One region of the Staphylococcus pseudoxylosus genome, then DNA from elsewhere that is predicted to be linked to it. Evidence: predicted binding sites of a transcription regulator. Region 1 holds the regulator's gene; the other holds the start of a gene.
What was found. Region 1 encodes Rex, which represses fermentation and respiration genes when NADH is low (regulators of the CRP and FNR family bind a similar motif). Its sites were predicted from a motif close to TTGTGAAATATTTCACAA; they were not measured.

Region 1 (12,647 bases):
TGATGATTAATGTTATTTATTTCTTCTTCATAGGTTTCGATATTTAATTCACATGTTTCAATTTGACGTTCGATTTGACGTTGTTCACGCTTTTGTTGTTTTTGATCAATATATGAGTCATTTTGTTTGATAACCGTATCATTTACTGTTGGATTTTCTAATTCTTCTTTTGCTTTTAATGCTGCTTTTTCTTCAGTTTTTTCAATATAATATTGATAATTCCCTAGATACATTGTGCCACCATCAGAATCTAAATCGTAAACTTTATTGGCTAATTCATTAATGAAATAACGATCATGAGATACAAATAGGATTGTGCCTTTAAAGTTTGCCAAAGCTTGTTCTAACATTTCTTTTGAATCTATATCTAAATGGTTTGTAGGTTCATCTAAAATGAGTACATTGTTTCGCTCAAGCATCAATAAGGCAAGCTGTAAACGTGCTTTCTCGCCACCTGATAGATCGTTAATTATTTTTTTAACGTCTTCTTGTACAAATAGAAAACGACCTAAAACAGCACGAATGTCTTTTTCATTCATAGTAGGGTATTGGTCCCATAAGTAATCAAGTATTGTTTTATTTGATTTGAATTCGGCTTGTTTTTGATCATAATAACCAATTTTTAAGTTGGCACCCGTAGTGATTGTCCCATTTAATGAATTTTGTATATTGGCAATGGTTTTTATTAAAGTTGATTTCCCAATACCATTAGGGCCGATAATTGCAATATGATCTCCTTTTGTTACTTCAAAAGTAATGCCTTTAGTAATTGGAGACGCATAGCCAATTTCTAAATTTTTTATATGGAAGACATCATTACCAGTATTACGATCAAATTCAAATTGAATGTTGGCACTTTTAGCATCAATCATAGGTTTATTAATGCGTTCAATCTTTTCTAACATTTTCCTACGGCTCTTAGCCATACCTGTAGTTGAAGCACGAGCAATATTTTTATCGACAAAAGTCTCTAATCGTTTAATTTCAGCTTGTTGATTCTCATATTCTTGCATACGTTTTTCATAATATTTATCCCTTTGATCAATAAACTGAGCATAATTACCTACATAATGTTGGACATCACCGAGTGCAACGTCATAAATTTGAGTCACAATTTTATCTAAGAAGTATCTATCATGACTAATAATTACGATGGCACCTTTAAAGTAATTTAAATAACTTTCTAACCATTGGGTCGTTTCCATGTCTAAATGGTTGGTGGGTTCGTCCAAAAGTAATAAATCAGGCTCGCTTAATAACATTTGTGCCAAAGATAATCTTGTTTTTTGGCCGCCGCTAAAGTCATTGATAGGTCGGTCGAAATCCGCTTCACTAAAATTCAGTCCGTGTAAGACTGTTTTAATTTTGCTTTCATATTGATAGCCATCTTGTTGTTCAAATTGATTGGATAATGCTTCATAGCGATCGATATGAGATTTATATGTCTCAGTATCATACTCATCCGCATGTTGCGCTAACCAATCTGTTTCCAATTTCATTTCTCGTTCTAAATTTTTCATTGCCTCAAACGGCTTAGACATTTCTTCAAATACAGTTTGATCTGTATTTAATGTCATTTGCTGTGTTAGATAACCAAGTTTTAAATTTTTACTCTTAGAAATATGACCGCTATCATAATCTTCAACACCAGCAATTATTTTCATTAATGTAGATTTTCCGGCGCCATTACGACCTACAATACCAATGCGTTCACCCGTTTTAACTTCAAAATCCACATTATTAAAAATGTCTTCGCCGTCGAATGATTTAGTTAAATCATTGAGTTGTAATAATATCATCTGATTTTGCACCTCTCTATTCATTATCATTCTACAGTATTCAGCGTGTTGTTAAAACTATCATTGTTTATTTTTATTATTCAGTCATGTATAATGTTGTAGTGATTATAAGATTAATGAATAACAGATAATGAATTAGGGGGAAATGATCTTGGCTAATCAAAGCGAAAAGATTCCTCGTGCCACATTGAAACGTTTACCGTTATATTATAGATTCGTCAATACATTAAAATCTAAAGGCATTGATAGAGTTAATTCTAAAGCCATCAGTGAAGGCTTAAATATTGATTCTGCAACGATTCGAAGAGATTTTTCTTATTTTGGCGAGTTAGGCAAGAAAGGCTATGGCTATAATATTGATAGCTTATTACATTTTTTTAAAAATGAAATTAGCGAAAATGACGAGATTAAAATTGCAATTGTAGGTGTAGGGAACTTAGGTAAAGCATTATTAACATATAACTTTTCAATACATGATGAAATGACTATAACTGAAGCATTCGATATTCGTGAAGAGGTTATTGGGACACAAATAGGTAAAGTGACAGTAAGTTCATTTGATAAAATAAAGGAAATATTATCACAAGAAGATATAGATGTAGTGATATTGACTACGCCTGAAGAAGCGGCTCAAAACGTAGCTGACGTATTAGTAGATTCAGGTGTTAAAGGGATACTTAACTTTACACCAAGTCGTGTACTAACGCCATCAGACGTTCAAGTACATCATATTGATTTAGGTATTGAATTACAGTCTTTATTATTTTTTATGAAAAATTATAGCAATAAATAAAAAATAATTAGTTAGTTTTTTATAGATACAGTAATACACTCAGTGTGCTGTGTTTATAAAAAACTATTTTTTTATGGATGTTTAATTTGAATTTCGAAAAATTATTACTGTATAAGTTAGCAGAAAGTTAAAAATTGTGAGTTGCAAGGTTGAAATTTTATACGATTTCTAATATTATTAATCTTATTGATTTTATCGGAAAAGAGGTTATTAATATGACTTGGTTAATAATCAGCGGCATTATTGTGGGAAGTCTTTTAGGCTTTGTTATGCAAAGAACACGGTTTTGTTTAGCTGGTGGATTTAGAGATATGTATATTCAAAAGAGTAACAAAATGTTTTATGCATTACTTATAGCTATTACAGTTCAAAGTATAGGATTGCTCATTTTGACTTCAACTGGTTTGGTACAAATACCTGAGTCAACTTACCCTATTATTGGGACAGTAATAGGTTCATTTATATTTGGTTTAGGTATTATATTAGCTGGTGGATGTGCAACCGGTACATGGTATAGAGCAGGTGAAGGTTTAATAGGTAGTTGGGTGGCACTTATCGCCTATGCATTTACTTCGGCAGCTACGAAATATGGTTTACTGTTACCATTCATGGATGGTTTAAATAAGCCTACAAATGTTAATACGAGTATGTCACAAACTACAGGGATACCGACATGGATATGGGTAGCATTACTTACAGCTATTACAGTATTTTTCGTAGTCAAAACATTACGCAAACCGAAACCTAAATTTGCTATTCCTAAATTAAAACAGAAATTCACAGGTATGCGTCATTATTTATTTGAAAAGAAATACCATCCCTTTGTGGCTGCAATTGCAGTAGGACTCATCGCGTTAATTGCATGGCCAGTAAGTGAGTCTACAGGAAGAATGTATGGGCTAGGTATTACAACACCATCCGCTAATCTAGTACAGTTCTTTGTAACTGGTGATTTGAAATTATTAGACTGGGGTGTTTTCTTAGTTCTTGGAATATTCCTAGGGTCTTATATTGCAGCTAAAGGTGCAAGAGAGTTTAAATGGAGATTACCAGATAAAAAAACGATTCGTAACAGTATGATTGGTGGCGTGCTTATGGGATTTGGCGCTTCAGTAGCAGGTGGTTGTTCAATCGGTAATGGACTAGTAGAAACAGCAACGATGTCATGGAAAGGTTGGATTGCACTTGCTTCAATGATCTTAGGAGCTTGGACAATGAGTTATTTTGTATTTATCAGACCTATGAAAAAAGCGCAGAAGCAAACCTCAAATGAACCTGTAACGTCACAAACGCAAACAATATAATTATTATAGGAGGCACAAATTATGGTACACGAGTTAGGTACAGTTGGAATGGTTTGTCCATTCCCGTTAATAGAAGCACAAAAGAAAATGAACACGTTAGATAATGGTGATGAATTAAAAATAGATTTTGATTGTACGCAAGCAACTGAAGCATTACCAAATTGGGCAGCTGAGCAAGGCTATCCAGTTACAAATTATGAACAGTTAGATGATGCATCATGGACAATTACAATTCAAAAAGCTTAATTAAGAGTAATAGTTGAGATTGACACTGCAAGTGAACTTCACTTAGTCAATTAGACAACATAATAAGTAAAATAAAAATGGTCGGATTCCTAGCTATGCTTTGAGTTCGATCATTTTTATTATATATTTTTTAGTCAGAATTTTGTTTTTTAATATTTGTAATTAATATATAGATTCCAATTATTAACATTAATATTGCTAGTATCATGACCAAATAAATAGAAAAAGCTTCAAAGATATTAGTAGTTAACACTAATATTAAAACAATGAGTAAAAATAATTTTAATAGATTTAACCTTACAGTTCTTGTCATGTTTTCCATCCATTAAACTAAATAAGTATATATTCAATAACCCTGTTAATCTTTATCATTATTATTGCCTTTAGCTTTAAAGACAAAGGCAATAATTAATATTATTATAGGAAGAAAAGCTGAAAAAATGGCTGAGTAACTACCATTTTTAAGTAAAAATGGTAAACAAATAACAATCACTATTATGCAAATACTTAATGTTATAAAGGTGTACAGTTTCCCTTTATTCATGACCTATCTCTCCTTAAAGTTGTTATTTCCACAACTATATCATATTGAAAACTCAACTTATATGTTACATATTTAAAGACACTAATAGTAAGTTTTAACCTTTCTACAAATGTAGTTTCAAATAGTATTTAAAGCGGTTGCATTATGATAAAATAAGTATTGTTTATAATAGTTAATTAATGAGAGTGAGAAAATATGAAGAACATTGCTGATATAGCTAAGATTGCTGGGGTTTCAAAAAGTACAGTGTCGAGATATTTAAATAATGGTTCGGTAAGTTTAAGAACTAAACAAAGATTAGATAAAATCATTCTAGAAAATGACTATCAGCCTAATCAATTTGCACAAAGTTTACGTGCGCGTAGAACTAACATGATAGGGGCAATTATACCTAGAATGAACTCTTTTGCTGTCGATGAAACAATTAAAGGCGTCAAAACAATCTGTGATCAATTGAAATATAGTTTGCTTCTAAATTATACAAATCTTAATACTCAATTAGAAATTGATGCCCTTGAAACATTTTATAGAAGTAAGGTAGATGGCATTGTCTTTATGGCAACAGAAATCACAGACAAACATTTAGAAGTTATTAATAAAATAAATGTTCCTGTGATTATCGTTGGTCAAGCACATGATGATTTACATTGCATCATTCATAATGATTATCAAGCTGGCTACTTAGTTGGTGATATGTTAGGTCAAAAAGGTTATAACGATATTAAATTCTTTGGTGTGACAGAAAGTGATATTGCTGTAGGTGTTCAACGTAAAGAAGGTCTGATTGCGGGTTTAGAAGTACATGACATACAACCTCATATTTCACTTACATCATTTAATTATCAAGAGGCGATGATCGATGTTGTAGAGGCGTTACAAGCATACCCTTATTATGACGCAATTGTTGGCGCTACAGATTCAATTGCCTTAGCCATACATAAATATAATTCAGAGCACTCGCCACATAAGCAGGAAAAGTATATTGTAGGGTTTGGTGGAGATCCAGTAACTGATATTGTGTCACCCTCTATCTATACCATAAATTACAATTTCGAATATGCAGGTAGTGTAGCTATGGACAAATTAAATCAGATGATACAACACCAAGAAATTGAACAACGTATTATTATTGATGTTGAACAATCATTTAAAAATTAAAAGAGAAATGGTATGATGAAAAAGTATATTATGGAACCGGTACCATTTAAATGAGATTATTTTTAAAATAGGAGGATACACACCATGACGGAGTGGACAAAAGAACAACGTTATCAAAAATATGAAGATGTTGATCAACAAACGATTGAATCATTAACTGAACAAGTTAAACAGTCAGAATATAGACAAACTTTTCATATACAACCCCAAATAGGATTGTTAAATGATCCTAATGGACTTATCTATTTCAAAGGGAATTATTATGTATCTCATCAATGGTTTCCGTTAGGACCTGTACATGGACTGAAATATTGGTATACATATCAAAGTAAAGACCTTGTGGATTTTGAAGCTATTGGTCCAACGATTAAACCAGATACGAAAGACGATAGTCATGGTGTATATAGTGGCAGTGCATTTGAATATCATGATCATTTATATTATATGTATACAGCAAACCATCGCGATAGTGATTGGAATAGAATCTCTACACAACATATAGCAAAAATGGCTAAGGATGGTTCGGTAAATAAATTTCCTAAAGCAGTGATATCAGAACCACCGTTTGGCTATACTCAACATTTTAGAGATCCTAAGGTACATGTTCAAGATGGAGTTTATTACGCAATGATAGCTGCACAAAATATTAAAAAACAGGGAAGAATTCTGCAATATCGTTCAACAGATATCGTAAACTGGGAATTTCAAGGCGAGATACAAACGAATCTAGATGATTTTGGTTATATGTGGGAGTGCCCAGATTATTTTAATTTAAACGGCTATGACATGTTACTGTTTTGCCCTCAAGGTATAGATTCAGAAGGGGAACGCTTTAAGAACATTTATCAATCTGGTTATATTATGGGACAGTATGATATTAACAATTTAACTATGAACCATGGTGATTTTCATGAATTAGATTATGGTTTTGATTTTTATGCTCCTCAGACATTCTTAGATGAAAATGGTCAACGCGTATTAATTGGGTGGATGGGTTTACCAGAAATCAACTATCCTTCAGATGCAGATGGTTGGGCGCATTGTTTAACTATCCCACGTGTATTGACAATTGAGTCAGGTAATTTAAAGCAGCGTCCATTAAAAGCGCTTGAAAAACTTCGCACAAATGAAGAAACGGCATTAGGTTATGCTAATAAATTCACTAGACAATTGCATCCGTATGAAGGCAAACAGTTTGAATTAATCATTGATATTTTGGAAAATGAGGCGACAGAAGTTTACTTTGAAGTAAGAACATCTAAGACTGAATCTACACTAATTACGTATAATAAGAGGGAACAGAAATTAACATTAGACCGCAGTGAAAGTGGTCAATTACCAGAACCTGTTGAAGGTACAACGAGAAGCACTTATTTAGATACGCCGTTATCCAAACTACAGTTATTTGTAGATACTTCTAGTGTTGAAATTTTCTGTAATGATGGTGAACGTGTGATGACGACAAGAATATTTACAGATGAAAATGCAACAGGCATTAAAACATCTACTGAATCAGGTCAAGCCTATCTAAAATTTACAAAATATGATTTGAAAGGTGACACTATATGAAACGTCTACTAGCAATTGGAGAGGCATTAATTGATTTTATACCGAATACTACAGATTCTAAATTAAAAGATGTAGAAAAGTTTAGTCGACAAGTAGGAGGAGCACCATGTAATGTGGCTTGTACAGCAACAAAGCTAGGTGGCAATGCTGAAATGATTACCCAATTAGGACAAGATGCATTTGGTGATTTAATTGTAGAAACGTTAGAAAACATAGGTGTAGGTACTCAATATGTAAGTCGTACTGATATAGCTAATACCGCTTTAGCATTCGTGAGTTTAACTAAAGAAGGTGAAAGAGACTTTTCATTTTATAGGAAGCCATCTGCTGACATGTTGTTCAATACAGATGCAGTAAGTAACATCGATGTAACTGAAAATGATATGTTGCATTTCTGTTCAGTTGATTTAGTGGAAAGTCCTATGAAATATGCACATCAAGAATTGATTGAAAACGTGACAAATGCAGGTGGTACAATTGTATTTGATCCTAATGTGAGGTTGCCATTATGGAAAAATGAAGCGGATTGTAAATCAGCAATCCATGAATTTATTCCATTAGCACATATCGTCAAAATATCTGATGAAGAATTGGAATTTGTAACTGGAATTACAGACGAAAAACAGGCGATACAGTGGTTGTTCCAAGGAAATGTTAATGCAGTAATTTATACTAAAGGCGCTGATGGTGCAGTCATATATTTTAAAGACGGAAATGAAATTTCTCAACAAGGATTTAAAGTTAAAGCCATTGATACTACAGGTGCAGGTGATGCATTTATAGGTGCTTTAATTAGCAGATTATTAATTTCTGATAGTGTAGACGTGATAACAGTATTGAAAAGTGAAGGTGAACGTATACTTGAATTTAGTAATTATGTAGCAGCAATGGTTACTACGAAATACGGAGCGATATCAAGTATTCCAACTTTAGAAGAAGTGAATAAAGCAATAAAAAGCTGAGCATGTAATTAAATACATGCTCAGTTTTTTATGTATTATATCTTTTTAACGTTTCTTACAGACGCATAACAATGTTCATTGTTTTTAAAATAAACTACGCGTGATTTTGAGTCGATGGATTCGATATTGTGTCTATTAACTACGAAACTATTATGACATCTAAAGAAACGTTTATCTAACTGATCAATTTCTTTTAGGTTTCCATAGAATTCGATTTGACGATTATCGAGATGTGCAATTAAACGATGGGATTTGCTAGATGATTCAAAGAACATCACATCGTCATATTGTACATAAATAGAATTACTACCACGTTTTAATTCTATTGTTTCGACACTACTTTCTTTTGAAAGTAGTTTTAATCGCGATTCAGATGTTTCTAAGCAATCAATCACTCTTGATTTTAATTCGTCTGGATCATCTTTGAAAATGAAATCCATTGCTGCAACCTTGTAGACAAATGTTAAGTATGTCAGTTCACTATGACTTGTAACAAAAATGATATTGCCAACCGGATCATGCTTGCGTATTTCACTTGCAAGCTTGATACCATTGATGTCAGCTTCTAGTTGAATGTCTAAAAAGTAACATCCTATATCATTAATGTTCTTTGAGCGTTCTAAAATGTCATAAGGATCAGCTGTTGCAACTTCAATTTCCATTGGTTTTTCTTCAATCATAATATAGTTATTTATAATTGAGACCATATGTTCACGTTGTCTTTCATCATCTTCACAAATGAATATTTTCATAGTAACACATCCTTATGAATCAGAATTTAAGATTTCCACTTTTTGAATAAAGTAGTTGTTATCAATAGTTGTATCTAATAAAACATTTGTTGTTGAATCAGTCAATTCTTTTAATGTGGATAATCCAAGTCCACGGTTTTTTCCTTTAGTAGAAAAGTTTTCTTGGAAAAGAGTATGTACTTTTGGCATATCTGGTTCACACTTATTCATAACGATAAATGTAACGGATGTGTCTTCATTTTTAATAAAAGCGATACGAATAAGTGGTTCTTCATTGATTTTTTCAGAAGCTTCAATTGCATTATCAAGTAGTATACCGATTACTCTACTTAAATTTATAATAGGCATATCGATTTTTTCAATTGATTCTGGGACCTCAATGCTAATGCGAATATTTTTTTCTTGGGCTTGAAGTATTTTAGTAGTTAACAAACCTTTAATTTCGCGAACATGCAAGTTTTCAATACCATTGATTTTAATTGCATTCATTTGCATACTATCTTGCATAGGTAATATTTCAGAATGAAAGTAATCTCTTAGACCTTCCATATCTTCTTCTCTGATAAAGTCAGAGAGGGTAGAAAGGATATTCACATAATCATGTCTGAATTTACGCATTTCATGATTGATTTTTTCAATCTGAAGCGTATATTTATAATAATTTTCGATTTCCTGCATATTTCGCTTATATTGAATTTGGCGAATAATGCTAAAAGAAATGGTAATGATAAGAATAGCAGTAGTAATAATAACGACTGCATATATAATCGAAATAAACTTAGCATCACCAAATGATACATCTCTGTTTGGTAAATAAAAATAAATTAGACCTAAGATAGTTAATAAAAATAAGTTTACTAATGTCAAATATATTTTATTTAATGATAAGTCTGAAACTGATAATTGTTCAATAAAGAATTTTGCTATATAAGCGTAAATTATAGAGAATATAGTAAATGAAATAGCTACAAACAACATGTACGCATAATCAATACCAATTGCATTTACAATCACACTACTTAACCATAAACTTGTAAAGTTAGCCATGTATAAAATAAAAAAACAGATTAATGATGTAACTACACCTATAAACTTTTTTTTATAATACATAAATATTGTGCTCATAAAAAATAAAAATATTACTGCTTCAGAAGAAAAAATAAAAAATAAAATGTTTGAAGGGATTATTATTCCAATAATTGAAATAAAATCCCTTTTAGTATAACGAATACCGCTAATAAGCTTCATATTATAAAATAAAATAATTACTTGTAATAATGAGAAAAACATAGAATACAAAAATGACATATTACACACACTTTCTACCAAACTATTATTCGTAAAGATCTGTTAATTCTTTTGGAATTTCAGATTCATCAGTAAAACCAAAACAAGGATTGACAGTAGATATTGAACCTATAGAAGCAAAAACTTTAGCGAAATAATTTGAAATAGATTTTGAAATAGATTTTATAATATTCATTATTAATGATCCTCCTTAGGAAAAAATATACGGAACTGCAAAACAGATATAATAACAATACCTAATAATATTAATTGCTGGTAGGGCTCATTTAAAAAGAGCGAAATTAATAATAAGGTTAATGTTACACATATTGATTTAATCTTTTTACCTTTTCTTAGGCGTTCAGGTATAGGCTGCTTTTTTGTAGCAGAAGGTGCATATATACTAATTATTAGTAATCCAATTAAAGCTAATGGATACATTATAAGAGATGGGACTTGTATATACCCGACTAGCCAAGGTAGTAAAACAAAATAAATTAGACTTTCTATATAACAAGCTAAAGAGTTTTTAGCATGTGCTCCATGCGCAAAGTGTCTAATTACAAAAAATGATAAATGAACAGTTAGTGTGTATAAAAATATATGACAAAGGATTGAAACACCATAAATAACAATTGCTTTAAAGAAATTACTTACTACAACTTGCATGCCTAAACGCATTTTTAAATATTCTATATGATCTAAATTGTTGCGTAATTGAAGACTTTTAGCAAAGTTGTCTATTTTAGTATCAATTAATTTACTCATTGGCTTTTCTCTCCTCACTCGTATTATACAATTTTAATTAAATTTTATGCGTCTTATTGCGTAACTGTATATTTTTAATTCCTAACTGTTTAAAATATTTACCTGACTAATTTTATCATATTTATGCTTACATTTAGGAATAAAAATTAACGAGTTGGGGAATTTTTAACATTAATTTAAAAAATCATGGTTAAATGTACTTGTATCACAAAGAAGTGATTACATTTTACAAATCATTTAATCAAAATTTTGTTTGAATTTTTGTTTGAATGATAACGTTGATTAGACTTTTGAGCAGGGGTCTGATTAACACACTGACATTGTAACTGTACTTTCTTCGTATAGTTGTTATAGTTACAAGTTAAGTTCTCGTTTTTCAATTAATTGATTACAAACAAGAGGAGGCTGATGTAGTGACAAACCATTTCTCAGCAATGATTAGTGATTTCGTAAAATAATACTTTCAGGTACACAACGCGCTTAATTTTATTAAGCAATCCCGAATTTGAATTCGTAGAACATTCCCAGTCTCAATTCAAATATCATTTTTAACATTGCCTATAACAGAGGCGATTTAAAGTATTAACATGTAAGCTATCGTAAACATCATTCAATTTATCATTTTAATCGGTAAATTCACTAAATTTTTTCATAATTAATAACATCCCCAAAAATAGATAGAGAAATAACTGTAAAAAACATTCCCTTAATAATAAGTTACAAAAACCGTGAGTCCCTCCCAAGCTCACGGTTTTTATTTTGGTATTTATTTATATAAATGAGGGCGAAGATTTTTGAAAACTGGAATGTTTTCCCTTTGAGTAGTAACTTCATCTAAGTCGATACTACATGAAATATGGTCCGGCTTACCTTCTAATTGCGCAACTATTTCGCCATTTGGATTAATTACGATAGAATGACCCGCATATTCTGTTTGTCCATCGTCCCCGCATGCATTACATCCTATTACAAACATATCATTTTCAATAGCACGTGCTTTTAAAAGTGCTACCCAATGATTCACTCTTGCTTGAGGCCATTGTGCTACATAAAAAGCTATTTCTGCGTCTTTTCGAGCAGGGTAGCGTAATAATTCAGGGAAACGTAAATCATAGCAAATAATTTGTGTGGCTTTAATACCATTAGTTAAATTAAATGCTTCAGGTACAGCGTTACCAGCAGTTAAGAATGCAGGCTCATCTAACATAGGAACTAAATGAACTTTGTCATAACTATTGATTAAATAGCCATTTTTTGAAACTGCAAATGCTGTATTATACACATCTTCTTTCATAGCATTTGAAACAGAGCCTGCAATTATATCAACATTATATTGAATCGCAAGCTTTGATATGAACTCAAAACTACGAGATAGTTGATTGTCAGCGAGTTCTTTTAACTGAGGTAAAGCATAGCCATTATTCCACATTTCTGGTAATACAACGACATCAGTTTCGGGGGTTAC
Region 2 (12,647 bases), 950 kb from region 1:
ATTGGTTCTTCTCAAAAATTCACTACTGGATTAATGCTAAAGCAACTGGTAAATGAAAAGAAGATCAATATGAATGATCCAGTCACAAAATACGTGCCTTGGTTTAAAACAGCGCAACCGATTACATTAAATCAATTGATGCAGCATAAAAGTGGTTTATATAAATATAGAGCTTCACCTCAATATAAAAATTTAGATGAAGCTGTTCATGCTATACAAGAAAAAGGAATAGAAGCAAAATATTATAATAAAAATAGATATAACGATGCGAATTACCTAGTATTGTCACGTGTGATAGAAGAGGTAACTAGTAAATCCTATGTAAAGAACTTTGTAGATAGACTTGCAAATCCATATAATTTGAATTTCACAGCATTCTACAATGATTTAGATTATCAAAAGAATATGGCAATTGGTTATAAAAAAGATAAAACGTCCAGTAATCCAGTAAAACAAACACCCAATATATTAGATCAGTATTATGGTGCGGGAAATCTCTTTATGGCGCCATACGATATGGGGCAATTAATTTTAAGCTTACAAAAAAACAAACTTTTTGATAGTAAAATAACGCAACCACTTTTACATGAGAGTTTAACATCACAGTACCCTGAACCTTATAGATATGGTTTTTATTCACTCCCAGATAAAAATAGAATAAATGGTGGATTTTTTGGCCAAGTATTTACAGCTTATTTTAACGACAAATATATAGTAGTCTTAGGTACTAATTATGAAAATAGTAAGACTAATAACGAAAAGAAAATCAAACATATCTATTATGATATCTTAAAACAAGGCGGGGCATATAATATTGTCGGTCAAAAATATTAAAATAAAATGTATATAAAAAAAGCACTCCTTTACTATTTAATCAAAGTTTAAAACTTACAGATTAAATAGCATAAAAGGAGTGTCTTTTTATGCATTAATAAACGATTAGTTATTTACAATACTTGAGTGCATCTATAAAAATCTCTTTAAATACCTCAGGTTCAATAGACATGACTACACTACAATTAGGGAAAGCAGATTTAAAATCTGTAACCGTTGCGCCTTTTGTCAATGTACCATTAGTCTCAACTTGAACATCTGCTTCTTGTACATCAAACTTTTCAGGATGAAGCAGATAAAGCACAGTATATACATCATAAACATTAATACCTTTTTCAAAATCATCACCTTTATAATGTTTGAAAAGGTGATGTAGCATATCTCCAGTTTGATTTAAGGCCTGAAGTTCATTTACTGTATGATGGCTCAATGTAGAACTTCTTGCAACATCAAGACCAACCATAGTCAAAGGTAAACCTGAATTGAATACGATCTGGGCAGCTTCTGGATCACAGTAAATATTAAATTCTGCAGATGGCGTTATGTTACCACGACCAGCGGAACCCCCCATGAAGACAATTTCTTTAATATAATCTTTCGCTTCAGGATAAGTAGATATTAATAAAGCAATGTTTGTTAATGGGCCAATAGGAATGAGTGTTACGGGATCTTCATTCGTTATTAATTCTTTATACATAGCTTCCACAGCATGTACTGAAGCTAAATCATTATAGTTAGGTTCAGGAAAATCATATCCATTCATACCTGATTCTCCGTGGACTATACTCGCGTCTACTATGTTTGAAAGTAAGGGTTGTGAAGCGCCTCTATGTATAGGGATATTACTCTTGAAAAACTGTTTAAGTTTCAATGCATTTGCTGTTGTTTTTTCAATTCCTACGTTTCCATTGACAGTAGTAATCATTCTTAAATCAAACGCAGGGTGATTTAAAGCAATACTGATTGCCGCTGCATCATCGATACCGGGATCAGTGTCTATAATTATGGGTTGTTTCATTATTATTTAACCTCCTTTAAAAATAGGGTATGTATTTATTTTACAATTTTTGTAGGTTAAATGCTTAAAAAACGTATTGAATATAGTAGAAATAACAATAGGGGGATACTGGGAGTGAAGTTTTAAAAATAATAAAAAAGACTCCTCCGAAGAGAAGTCTTTTCTAGGATTATAAGTGGCTTGAGTGTCCACCTTGCATTACCCAATAAGTACCAATAACAGTAATTAAAGTAATGATAATCGCAAATACAACTTTGAATCCTTGTAAATTCCCATCTTTACCTTCAGTTAAGTGCATGAACATTAATAATTGAACTGCAGCTTGTATAAAAGCGAAACCAAAGATGATGGTAATCTTAGCATTAAGTGCCATAGATGTGTATAAGGTTACGAATACTGCTAAGATTGTTAGAACGATTGAGGCAATAAAACCTACAGTATGTTTTACAATTGTATTCATCCGCTAAACACCATCCCTATCATATATACGGCAGTAAAGATGAAAATCCATACAACATCTAAAAAGTGCCAATATAAACTTACTATAAATAATTTAGGAGCATTGTCTTTATTTAATCCTCGCATTGCAACTTGAATTAATAAACAAATAATCCAAACAATACCTAATGATACGTGGGCACCATGTGTTCCTAATAGAATAAAGAAGCTAGACCAATAAGAACCAATAGTTAGATTAACACCTTCGTGTACATAATGCGCGAACTCATAAATTTCAAATCCTACGAATACTGCACCTAGAAGCACTGTGATAATCATCCAGATCATCATTAATTTTTCTTTTTCTTTTCTCATATAGTATATTGCTATACCACAAGTGTAAGAACTAATTAATAATGCAAATGTCATTATTAATATAAGTGGTAATTCAAATAATTCAGTAGTCATTTTGCCAGCATAATCGCCGCCATGTTGAAGTGTTAATAATGCCGCAAACAACGTACCGAATAATGAGAATTCTGCTGTAAGGAAAATCCAAAAGCCAAGTCTATTTAAATTACCTTCATGCGAACGTTGATCAATTGTGTTTGCATCATGACTCATGACTTACAGCCTCCCTTTCTTTAATACGTGCATCACGTAAACGTTTTTCAGTTTCTGCTACTTCAGACGCTGGTATATGGTAACCATGGTCTATTTGGAAACTACGATAAATCATAGTACCGAAGATACCTAATAAACAAATTACTGCTGGAATAATTGTTTCGAAGATAAGGAAGAATCCACCAATAGTGAAGAAAATTCCCATCCAGAAACCAACAGGTGTGTTATTTGGCATATGGATATCAGTATAATTATGGTTATCTAAATAATGACGACCATGTTCTTTCATATCTACAAATGTGTCATAGTCATTCCAATCTGGAGTGATAGCAAAGTTGTATTTAGGTGGCATTGCGCTTGCAGTTGCCCATTCTAAAGTACGACCTAAACCATCCCAGTTATCGCCAGTAGCTTCACGTGGTGCTTTGAAGAAGCTGTATACGATACTTGCAACTAAGAACATAAAGCCTAATGCCATCATTAGGGCACCGACAGTTGAAATTACGTTTAGTAACCACCAACCATCTTCTGGCATATAAGTATATAAACGACGAGGCATACCATCTAAACCAAGAATGAATTGTGGTATGAAACAAATATTAAATCCGATTATGAATAACCAGAAACACCATTTGTTTAATGTTTCGTTTAACTTAAATCCAGTCATCTTAGGCCACCAGAAAATTAAAGCACCTAGACAAGCAAATACAACACCAGCCACTAATGTGTAGTGGAAATGCGCTACTAAGAAGTACGTATTATGGTATTGGTAATCTGCTGCTGCCATAGAGAGCATTACACCAGTCACACCACCTATTAAGAAGTTAGGTATGAAACCTAATGCGAATAGCATTGGTGATTCAAAGGTGATACGGCCTTGATAAAGCGTAAACAACCAGTTAAAGATTTTAACACCAGTTGGTATACCAATCAGCATGGTTGAGATTGAGAAGAATGAGTTGATTAATGCACCATTACCCATTGTGAAGAAATGGTGAACCCAAACTAAGAAACTTAAGAATGCGATACCTGCAGTTGCCCAAACCATGCTTTGATGACCGAATAGACGTTTACGTGCAAATGTAGGAATAATTTCAGAGTAGATACCAAATGCTGGCAAGATAACGATATACACTTCAGGGTGCCCCCATACCCAGAAGAAGTTAGCCCATAGCATTGGCATACCACCATTTGCGACAGAGAAGAATGCAGTGTCGAATATTCTATCAGTCGTAAATAGTGCTAATGCAACTGTTAAAACAGGGAAAGCCAAGATAACGATTAATGATGTGATGAAAGTAGTAACCGTGAACATTGGCATTTCCATGAATTTCATAGTTGGTGTTTTACATCTAAGTATAGTAACAAAGAAGTTAATACCGGTCATTAATGTACCGATACCAGAAATTTGTATTGCTATTAAGTAATAGTTAACCCCAGGTCCTGGGCTGAATTCGCCTGCAAGCGGTGCATAGTTTGTCCAACCAGCTGCAGGTGAACCTCCGACTATAAATGAAAGGTTGAATAAAATCATACCTGAGAAGAATAACCAGAAACTTACGTTATTTAATACAGGGAATGCGACATCGCGTGCACCAATTTGTAATGGTACTACGACATTCCATAAACCAAAGATGAAAGGCATTGCCATAAAGATGATCATTATTACACCGTGCGTACTAAAGACCTCATTATAATGGTTTCCTTCTAAAAATGTGTTATCTGGAATTGCTAATTGTGTACGCATCATTAGTGCATCAATACCACCACGTACGAACATTAATACCGCACAGATTAAGTACATCGCACCAATTTTTTTGTGGTCAATAGATGTGAACCATTCTCTGTATAGATATTTCCATAATTTAAAATAACTAATTACTGCGATCACAGCTATGACTGCAAACGGTGCACCAATTTGTGCCATCGTTATCATCCAGTTACCTTGAACGAGTAATTGATCCCATGGAAAATTCATTAATGTCCACCTCCATTTTCATGGTCTTTTTTCTCTATTTTAGATGCTTTATCATCTTTAACACCTTCAGAGATTTTTTCCATTTCATCCATATTATGTGATTCTTCATCTTTGAATTCACTATCATATGGTTCATTATTGCCTAGGATCATGGCTTTCATTCCATGACGTTCATAGTTTGCATTTGTAATTTGCGGCTTACGTGCAGGTTTATCTGGTTTATCTAATACATCTTCTTTAATTTCTTCAGGTGTATTAAAGTTTGGATCTTTCTGCACATAATTGTAACGATCGTAAGCATAGAAAATATACTCAGGATCAGCTGCAGGATCAACAAATGCTAAATGTGTACCACTGAAAGTTAAGTTTTTATTTTCAGTAGTTGGTAAAAGTTGCTTATCAAATGTATCTTGGTCCAATACTTTTTTGCTTTGCGCATCTTTTACCCAATCCTCAAATTTACTTTGGCTTACAGAGTTAACATCAAATGTTTGACGTTCGAAGCCTTCACCATTGAAGTTTGAGTTACGTCCTCTGAACGTACCTTCCTCACTAGCTGTTAATGTCCAGTCCATTGTCATACCTGTCATCGCATATTTTTGGCCACCTAATTGTGGAATCCAGAAACTTGTCATCATATCCATTGATTGGAGTTTGAAGACAACAGGGCGATCTTTCGGAATAGTTAAATGATTAACTGTTTCGATTTTTTGTTCAGGATAACTGAAGAACCACTTATAACCAGCGCTTGTCGCATAAACAACAAGTGGATCGTCTTCTTTCTGTGGTTTTTCCTCATAACTGTAAAGTGAATTAACCGTTGGGATGGCTAAAGCAATTACAATAATTACAGGAATAATAAACCAAATTGTTTCCATTAAAGAATTGTGGTGCATCTTTCCTGATTCTTTAGTATTTCCTATTCTATATTTATATAGGAAAACTGTGAATAAAATAACAACAGCGGCAATAATAACAAGCATGAAGATGATTGAATACATAATCAAAAACTTCGTATCGCTTGCCATCGGCCCTTTTGGGTTTAAAACTTCTACGTTAGAACAACCACTAAGCAAAATTAGCGAGCCAAAGAGTAGAAGCAAAGACTTAAATTTTGACACTTTTTTGACCTCCTAATACTACAAATGTAGGGCTTACCATCAATTTTAAGATATTACGCAATATTTACAAGTGTTTGTGCGAAAAAAAATATTGTAAAATTAAAAGAAACCCAACAAACTCAACGTCTGGTGGGCTTTCAAAGATTTGTTAAAATTATGTGTACATTTTGTGAAAAGTGTCATATTTAAGACAATAAACGAAAATCACACACAAAATAGTGATAAACATTATCATTTAGGGGTATATGTATTAAATTTATAAAATTATTTTACTTCTATATAACGAATAGATTTATTAGTTGCGCCATCTGAATCTTCAACTTTATATTCAATCTTATATTTACCAGTTTTTTCAGTATTAATATTACCGTCAACTGTGATTTTATGTGTCAAATCTCCATCTTCTTTATCATAAGCACGCACGCCGTTTAAAATATTGTAGTCGTCGCCTTTATCGATAATTGTATCATTAATCCCTTTAAGTTCTGGAATTGAATTGTCAGTAGCTTCTGCGCTTAAGTTAGGTGATACAAGCGTAGCAGATACACCTAATGCAGACAAAGATTGTATTAATTTATTCATTACGTAACCTCCGAACGCAAAACATTAATTTTATTAAATATTACTATACTTTAATTTGCTATATTATACATCATACTATAGTCCTAATATATCTTATTTCTATAAATTTCATTGTAATTTCCGGTTAAAAGTATGTAAATTGAACTTTTTGTGAATTTTATCACATAAGTCTTTTGTAACATCCAATTTTGTAATAAGATAAAAATGTAAAAAGCAATAAAATTAGGGGTGGATTAAATGTTGAATGAAAAAGAACGAGATATAATTAAAGAGACGGTTCCTGTATTACAACAAAAGGGAGAAGAAATCACTTCGTATTTTTATAATAGAATGTTTACGAGACATCCTGAATTGAAAAATATGTTCAATCAGACCAATCAGAAAAAAGGTTTGCAATCTACTGCGTTAGCACAAAGTGTATTAGCTGCTGCAGTTAATATCGATGATTTAACGCGCATCATGCCAGTTGTTAAAGAAATTGCTTATAAACACTGTGCGCTACAAGTGCCAGAAGCTGGGTATGATATAGTAGGAGAAAATTTATTAGCAGCTATTCAAAATGTATTAGACTTACCAGAAGATGATGTGATTATTGCTACGTGGGCGAAAGCATACGGTGAAATAGCTTCCGTATTTATTAATGTGGAAAAAGAAATTTATAACGATATGGCTTGGGACGGCTTTAAACCTTTTAAAATTACTCATATAGAAGCAATAACTTCAGATATAAAAATGTTTACTGTTAAGTCAGATGAATATGACCTAAGTAAATTTGAGGCTGGAGAATATATTACTGTAGATGTAGAAAGTGATAAATTGGAATATCGTGCCAAACGTCACTATTCAATTATTGAAGGTGATAAACATACATTAACTTTTGCAGTGAAAAGAGATGTGACAGATTCACACGAGGGAGAAGTATCAACCATTTTACATGATGAGATGGAAGTTGGCGATACGATAGATTTATCTGCTCCTGTAGGAGTATTTGGAATAGTAAATGACACAGCGCCTCAGTTGTTTATCGGTTCAGGTATCGGTGTAACGCCATTAATTCCAATGTTTAATGACGTTGCAAAATCAAATGTAAAAGTAGACTTTATTCAAAATGTTGAAAGTGTACAAGAAATACCTTTTACCAGTAGAATAGAACACATTGTAAATAATAGTGATAATGCGTCGTATATTATTCACGATAAACAAAAAAGTGGATATATGGACGCAACATATCTAAGTCAGTTTATTTCAACAGATACTGAAATTTACGTTTGTGGAGGCGTTAAATTCCTTCAATCAATTATTACTACATTAAAAGAAATCGGTGTTGAAGCACAACGTATACATTTCGAATCATTTATTCCTAGATTAAGTGTGGGCGTTTAACTGTAAACAATTGCTCCCTTTACTGATGAAAAATATCTTTATCAGCTTTAAAAATATGAGAGCTAGCTTATGTGGCTAGCTCTCATTTATATTTATAATTTTATTGTTTTAATTGTATATAGATTATCAAAGGATTATGTGGTCTGATCGTGTAGTTTGCTCATTATTCATCTAGATTCCGTAGGTCATAAAAATCATAAAACAAATAAACGTTTAATGTTTTAACTTCGTAGTTTTTGTATTAGCAATAGTAGAAAGTCAAGGTAAGGCGAGTAAACGCGTTTATTACAAGTACTTGACAATTAGTCATAATTGCTATTGCAGTGCGTTTATTCATCTTGTTTTAATATGAGAAGAAACACTGCTATTCTAAACTTATTAAGTGTTGAACAGTCGTTATTTATTCGACTATTCTATGCCTCTACGTATTTTTTCGGCTATAAGTGTATTATTTAATACCATAGTAATTGTCATTGGACCAACGCCACCTGGAACTGGTGTAATTGCGCCTGCAACTTCTTTAACTTCATCATAAGCGATATCACCTTTTAATTTGCCATTTTCATCCGGTGTATTACCGACATCTATTACAACGGCACCTTCTTTAACGTCGTCTTTAGTTACTAGGCCTGGACGTCCGACTGCACTTACGATAACATCAGCATTTTTTAAATGACTATGCATATCTTTTGTTCTAGAATGTAAGATTGTAACAGTTGCGTTTTTTTGAAGTAATAATTTAGAAACAGGTTGACCTACAATATGACTTCTGCCAATTACAACGGCATCTTTACCTTCTAAATCAATATCAGCATGATTTAGCAGTTCCATGATTCCGAGTGGTGTACATGGTACAAATGTTTGTTGGTCAATATATAACTTACCGATGTTTTCTGGATGAAAACCATCCACATCTTTAGCAGGATTTATAGATTCCAATATTTTTTGTTCGCTTACTTGTTCAGGTAATGGCACTTGAACTAATATACCACTAACACTATCATCTTCGTTTAAGCGTTTAAGTTCTTGCAATACCTCTTCTTCAGAAGTTGACTCATCTAAATGTACAATTTCAGAAATCATACCAATTTTTTCAGCAGCTTTCTTTTTTGAATTGACATAACTTTGGCTAGCACCATCATTACCCACTAAAATCACAGATAATTTAGGTGTGTAACCTTTAGATTGTAAAGCTTCAACTTGATCTTTGAGCCCTTGTCTGTAATCTTTAGCAATTTGTTTTCCATCTAAAATCTTTGCAACCATAAAAATCCTCCTTGTATGTATGAACTTTACTTAACATTAACATAAAAACGATAGCAATTAACAACCAAAAGACGTAAATTATTAAGTTTTTTACGTTTAAAGTTCGATTTTTGATTGAAAAAGCAAGGTTTAATTGTTATGCTATATCTGTAATATACATCTAATAGTAGTAACATTTCAAATTTCTGAAAGGGTGTTCGTTTTGAAAGTGGTAGTCATAATGGGTAGTTCGTCAGATTGGGAAACAATGAAAGAAAGTTGTTCTATGTTAGACCAATTGGAAATTCCGTATGATAAGAAAGTTGTTTCAGCACATCGTACGCCACAATTAATGGTTGATTTTTCTAAAGAAGCAAGAGCGAATGGTTATGATGTCATTATTGCAGGTGCAGGTGGCGCCGCTCATTTACCAGGTATGGTTGCATCGATGACAACATTACCAGTAATTGGTGTGCCAATTGAGTCAAAAAGTTTAAAAGGCTTAGATTCGTTATTATCAATTGTCCAAATGCCAGGAGGTATTCCTGTTGCGACTACAGCTATAGGTAAAGCTGGTGCTAAAAATGCAGGTGTATTAGCTGCAAGAATACTAAGTATTGGTAATCAATCAATCCAAAAGAATTTGGAAAATTATGAAAAATCATTGGTTCAGAAAGTGAGTGAAATGCAAGATGAACTTCAATAAATTAAAGTTCGGTTCGACAATCGGCATTATTGGTGGCGGTCAGTTAGGAAAGATGATGGCACAGTCAGCCCAAAAGATGGGGTATAAAGTGATCGTGCTCGATCCTGACAAAGCATGTCCATGCCAACATGTTGCACATGAATTTATCAATGCTGACTATGATGATCAAGAAGCGTTGGAACAACTAGGTGAGTTATCTGATGTCATCACTTATGAATTTGAAAATATATCAGCAAACCAACTAAAGACACTTGTCTCAAAATATAATATTCCTCAAGGGTATCAAGCTATACAACTACTTCAGGATCGATTGACTGAAAAGCAAACATTACAAGAAGCAAATTGCAAAATTGCATCATTTGTACAATTATCCAAGCCGGATGATTTGGACATTGCAATAGAAACAATCGGTTATCCTTTTATCGTGAAAACAAGATTTGGTGGCTATGATGGTAAAGGACAAATATTAGTTAATTCAACATCAGACATAGATGAAGCAAGGGCACTTGTAGAAAAACAAGAATGTGTTGCTGAACAATATTTGCAATTAGAGAAAGAAGTATCTTTAACAGTAACCATTGGTAGTGATAATCAAATCACATATTTTCCACTGCAAGAAAATGAACATCAGAATCAAATTCTCTTTAAAACAGTCGTACCCGCACGTACAGAACATGCAAAAGAAGCAGAAGCTAGAAATGAAGTTGATAAAATAATCAAAAAAATACATTTCGTAGGTACTTTTACTGTGGAGTTCTTTATAGATGGTGAAAATCGTTTATACGTAAATGAAATCGCACCTAGACCGCATAATTCTGGTCATTACTCAATAGAAGCCTGTGATTTTTCACAATTTGATACACATATCTTAGCGATTACTGGTCAAAAATTACCAAAACAAATTGAATTGTTAAAACCCGCAATCATGATGAACTTATTAGGTAAAGATTTAGATTTATTAGAGGATCAATTTAGTGAGCATGCTGAATGGCATGTACATATATATGGTAAAACATCTAGAAAACCAAATAGGAAAATGGGTCATTTAACAGTGTTGACTACTGACATAAATAGATGCGAACAAACGCTACTTGGTAAATTTGAAGGGAGATCTGAATAATGTCTTTATTATATGAAGGTAAAGCAAAAAGAATATTTTCAACTGGTGAAAATGATGTATTACGCGTTGAATATAAAGATGAAGTTACTGCAGGAAATGGTGCAAAAAAAGATTTAATAGAAGGTAAAGGAAGTTTAAATAACCAAATCACTTCTCGCATTTTTAATTACTTAAAAGAAAAAGGCGTGAAAAGCCATTTTATCGAGCAGATATCTGAAACGGAACAACTAGTACAATCAGTTGAAATTATACCTTTAGAAGTAGTGGTAAGGAATATTGCTGCAGGATCTATAACTAAAAGACTTGGTTTTGATAAAGGACATGAATTTGATGAACCACTTGTTGAGTTCTTCTATAAAAATGACGACCTAAACGATCCGTTAATAACTGAAGATCATATTAAGTTACTACATTTAGCTGAAGATAACGAAATTAATATATTAAAAGAAGCAGCAAAGGAAGTAAATGCAGTATTAGCTCAATTGATGAATGAAATGAACTTAAGATTAGTAGATTTCAAAATAGAGTTTGGTCGTACAAATGATGGACAAATTTTACTAGCTGATGAAATTTCTCCTGATACATGCCGTATTTGGGATAAAGATAGCGATACAAATTTTGATAAAGATGTATATAGAGAAGATAGAGGATCAATCATTGAAACATATCAAACTTTTTTAAATAAACTGGAGGCTTTATAAAAATGAAAACAATTGAATTACACATCACATTACAACCACAAGTATTAGATACACAAGGACAAGCATTAAACCGTGCAGTTCACGATTTAGGCTATAAACAAGTTAATGATATCCGTGTTGGAAAAGTTTTATATATGACAGTAGATGAAGCTACAGATGCTGAAGTACACAATGTGGTTACGACATTAAGTGAAAAACTATTTGCTAATACTGTTATTGAAGAATATAGCTATAAAGTATTGGAAGAAGGAGAGAAAGCATAATGAAATTTGCAGTGCTAAAATTTCCAGGCTCCAATTGTGATAGAGATATGTACAATGCGGCTATAAAGTCTGGTGTACAAGCAGAATATGTCGATTATCGAAATACTTCTTTAGATGGTTTTGATGGCGTGTTAATTCCAGGAGGTTTTTCATTTGGAGATTATCTACGTTCAGGCGCAATGGCTAGCGTGGCACCGATTACTGAAGAAGTGAAAAGATTTGCTTCAGAAGGTAAACCAGTATTAGGTGTTTGTAATGGATTTCAGATATTAACGGAAATAGGACTATTACCTGGCGCATTATTACATAATGATTCGCACTTGTTTGTCAGCCGTAATGAGTCTTTAAAAGTTGTTAATAATCAAACAGCATTTACAAATTTATATGATGAAAATGAAGTGGTAGTTTATCCAGTTGCACATGGTGAGGGACACTACTACTGCACGCCGGAAATATATGAAGCTTTAGATCAAAACAATCAAATTATTTTAAAATATGTTGATAACCCAAATGGTTCATTTAATGATATTGCCGGTATTGTAAATGAACAGGGAAATGTTTGTGGTATGATGCCACACCCAGAACGCGCAATTGAATCTATTTTAGGTACTGACAGTGGTGTGAAGTTATTTGA

Region 2: a site for Rex is predicted at 6,181-6,198, ahead of qoxA (cytochrome aa3 quinol oxidase subunit II). Genes of this name have one in related genera too.

Annotation. Positions count from the first base shown of each region.
Region 1 covers NZ_CP085024.1:1,044,311-1,056,957, forward strand. The annotation lists gene LG295_RS04875 (ABC-F family ATP-binding cassette domain-containing protein) at 1-1,799, opposite strand, end outside; gene LG295_RS04880 (redox-sensing transcriptional repressor Rex) at 1,945-2,592, shown strand; gene LG295_RS04885 (YeeE/YedE family protein) at 2,808-3,896, shown strand; gene LG295_RS04890 (sulfurtransferase TusA family protein) at 3,918-4,142, shown strand; gene LG295_RS04895 (hypothetical protein) at 4,501-4,686, opposite strand; gene LG295_RS04900 (LacI family DNA-binding transcriptional regulator) at 4,882-5,844, shown strand; gene LG295_RS04905 (sucrose-6-phosphate hydrolase) at 5,929-7,413, shown strand; gene LG295_RS04910 (carbohydrate kinase) at 7,410-8,375, shown strand; gene agrA (quorum-sensing response regulator AgrA) at 8,411-9,127, opposite strand; gene agrC (quorum-sensing sensor histidine kinase AgrC) at 9,140-10,435, opposite strand; gene agrD (cyclic lactone autoinducer peptide AgrD) at 10,461-10,610, opposite strand; gene LG295_RS04930 (accessory gene regulator AgrB) at 10,613-11,182, opposite strand; gene LG295_RS04935 (carbon-nitrogen family hydrolase) at 11,949-12,647, opposite strand, start outside.
Region 2 covers NZ_CP085024.1:1,997,374-2,010,020, reverse strand. The annotation lists gene LG295_RS09625 (serine hydrolase domain-containing protein) at 1-834, shown strand, start outside; gene rihC (ribonucleoside hydrolase RihC) at 944-1,852, opposite strand; gene qoxD (cytochrome aa3 quinol oxidase subunit IV) at 2,022-2,312, opposite strand; gene qoxC (cytochrome aa3 quinol oxidase subunit III) at 2,309-2,914, opposite strand; gene qoxB (cytochrome aa3 quinol oxidase subunit I) at 2,904-4,892, opposite strand; gene qoxA (cytochrome aa3 quinol oxidase subunit II) at 4,892-6,013, opposite strand; gene LG295_RS09595 (immunoglobulin-like domain-containing protein) at 6,278-6,595, opposite strand; gene LG295_RS09590 (globin domain-containing protein) at 6,833-7,978, shown strand; gene folD (bifunctional methylenetetrahydrofolate dehydrogenase/methenyltetrahydrofolate cyclohydrolase FolD) at 8,387-9,244, opposite strand; gene purE (5-(carboxyamino)imidazole ribonucleotide mutase) at 9,447-9,929, shown strand; gene purK (5-(carboxyamino)imidazole ribonucleotide synthase) at 9,916-11,049, shown strand; gene purC (phosphoribosylaminoimidazolesuccinocarboxamide synthase) at 11,049-11,750, shown strand; gene purS (phosphoribosylformylglycinamidine synthase subunit PurS) at 11,753-12,013, shown strand; gene purQ (phosphoribosylformylglycinamidine synthase I) at 12,013-12,647, shown strand, end outside.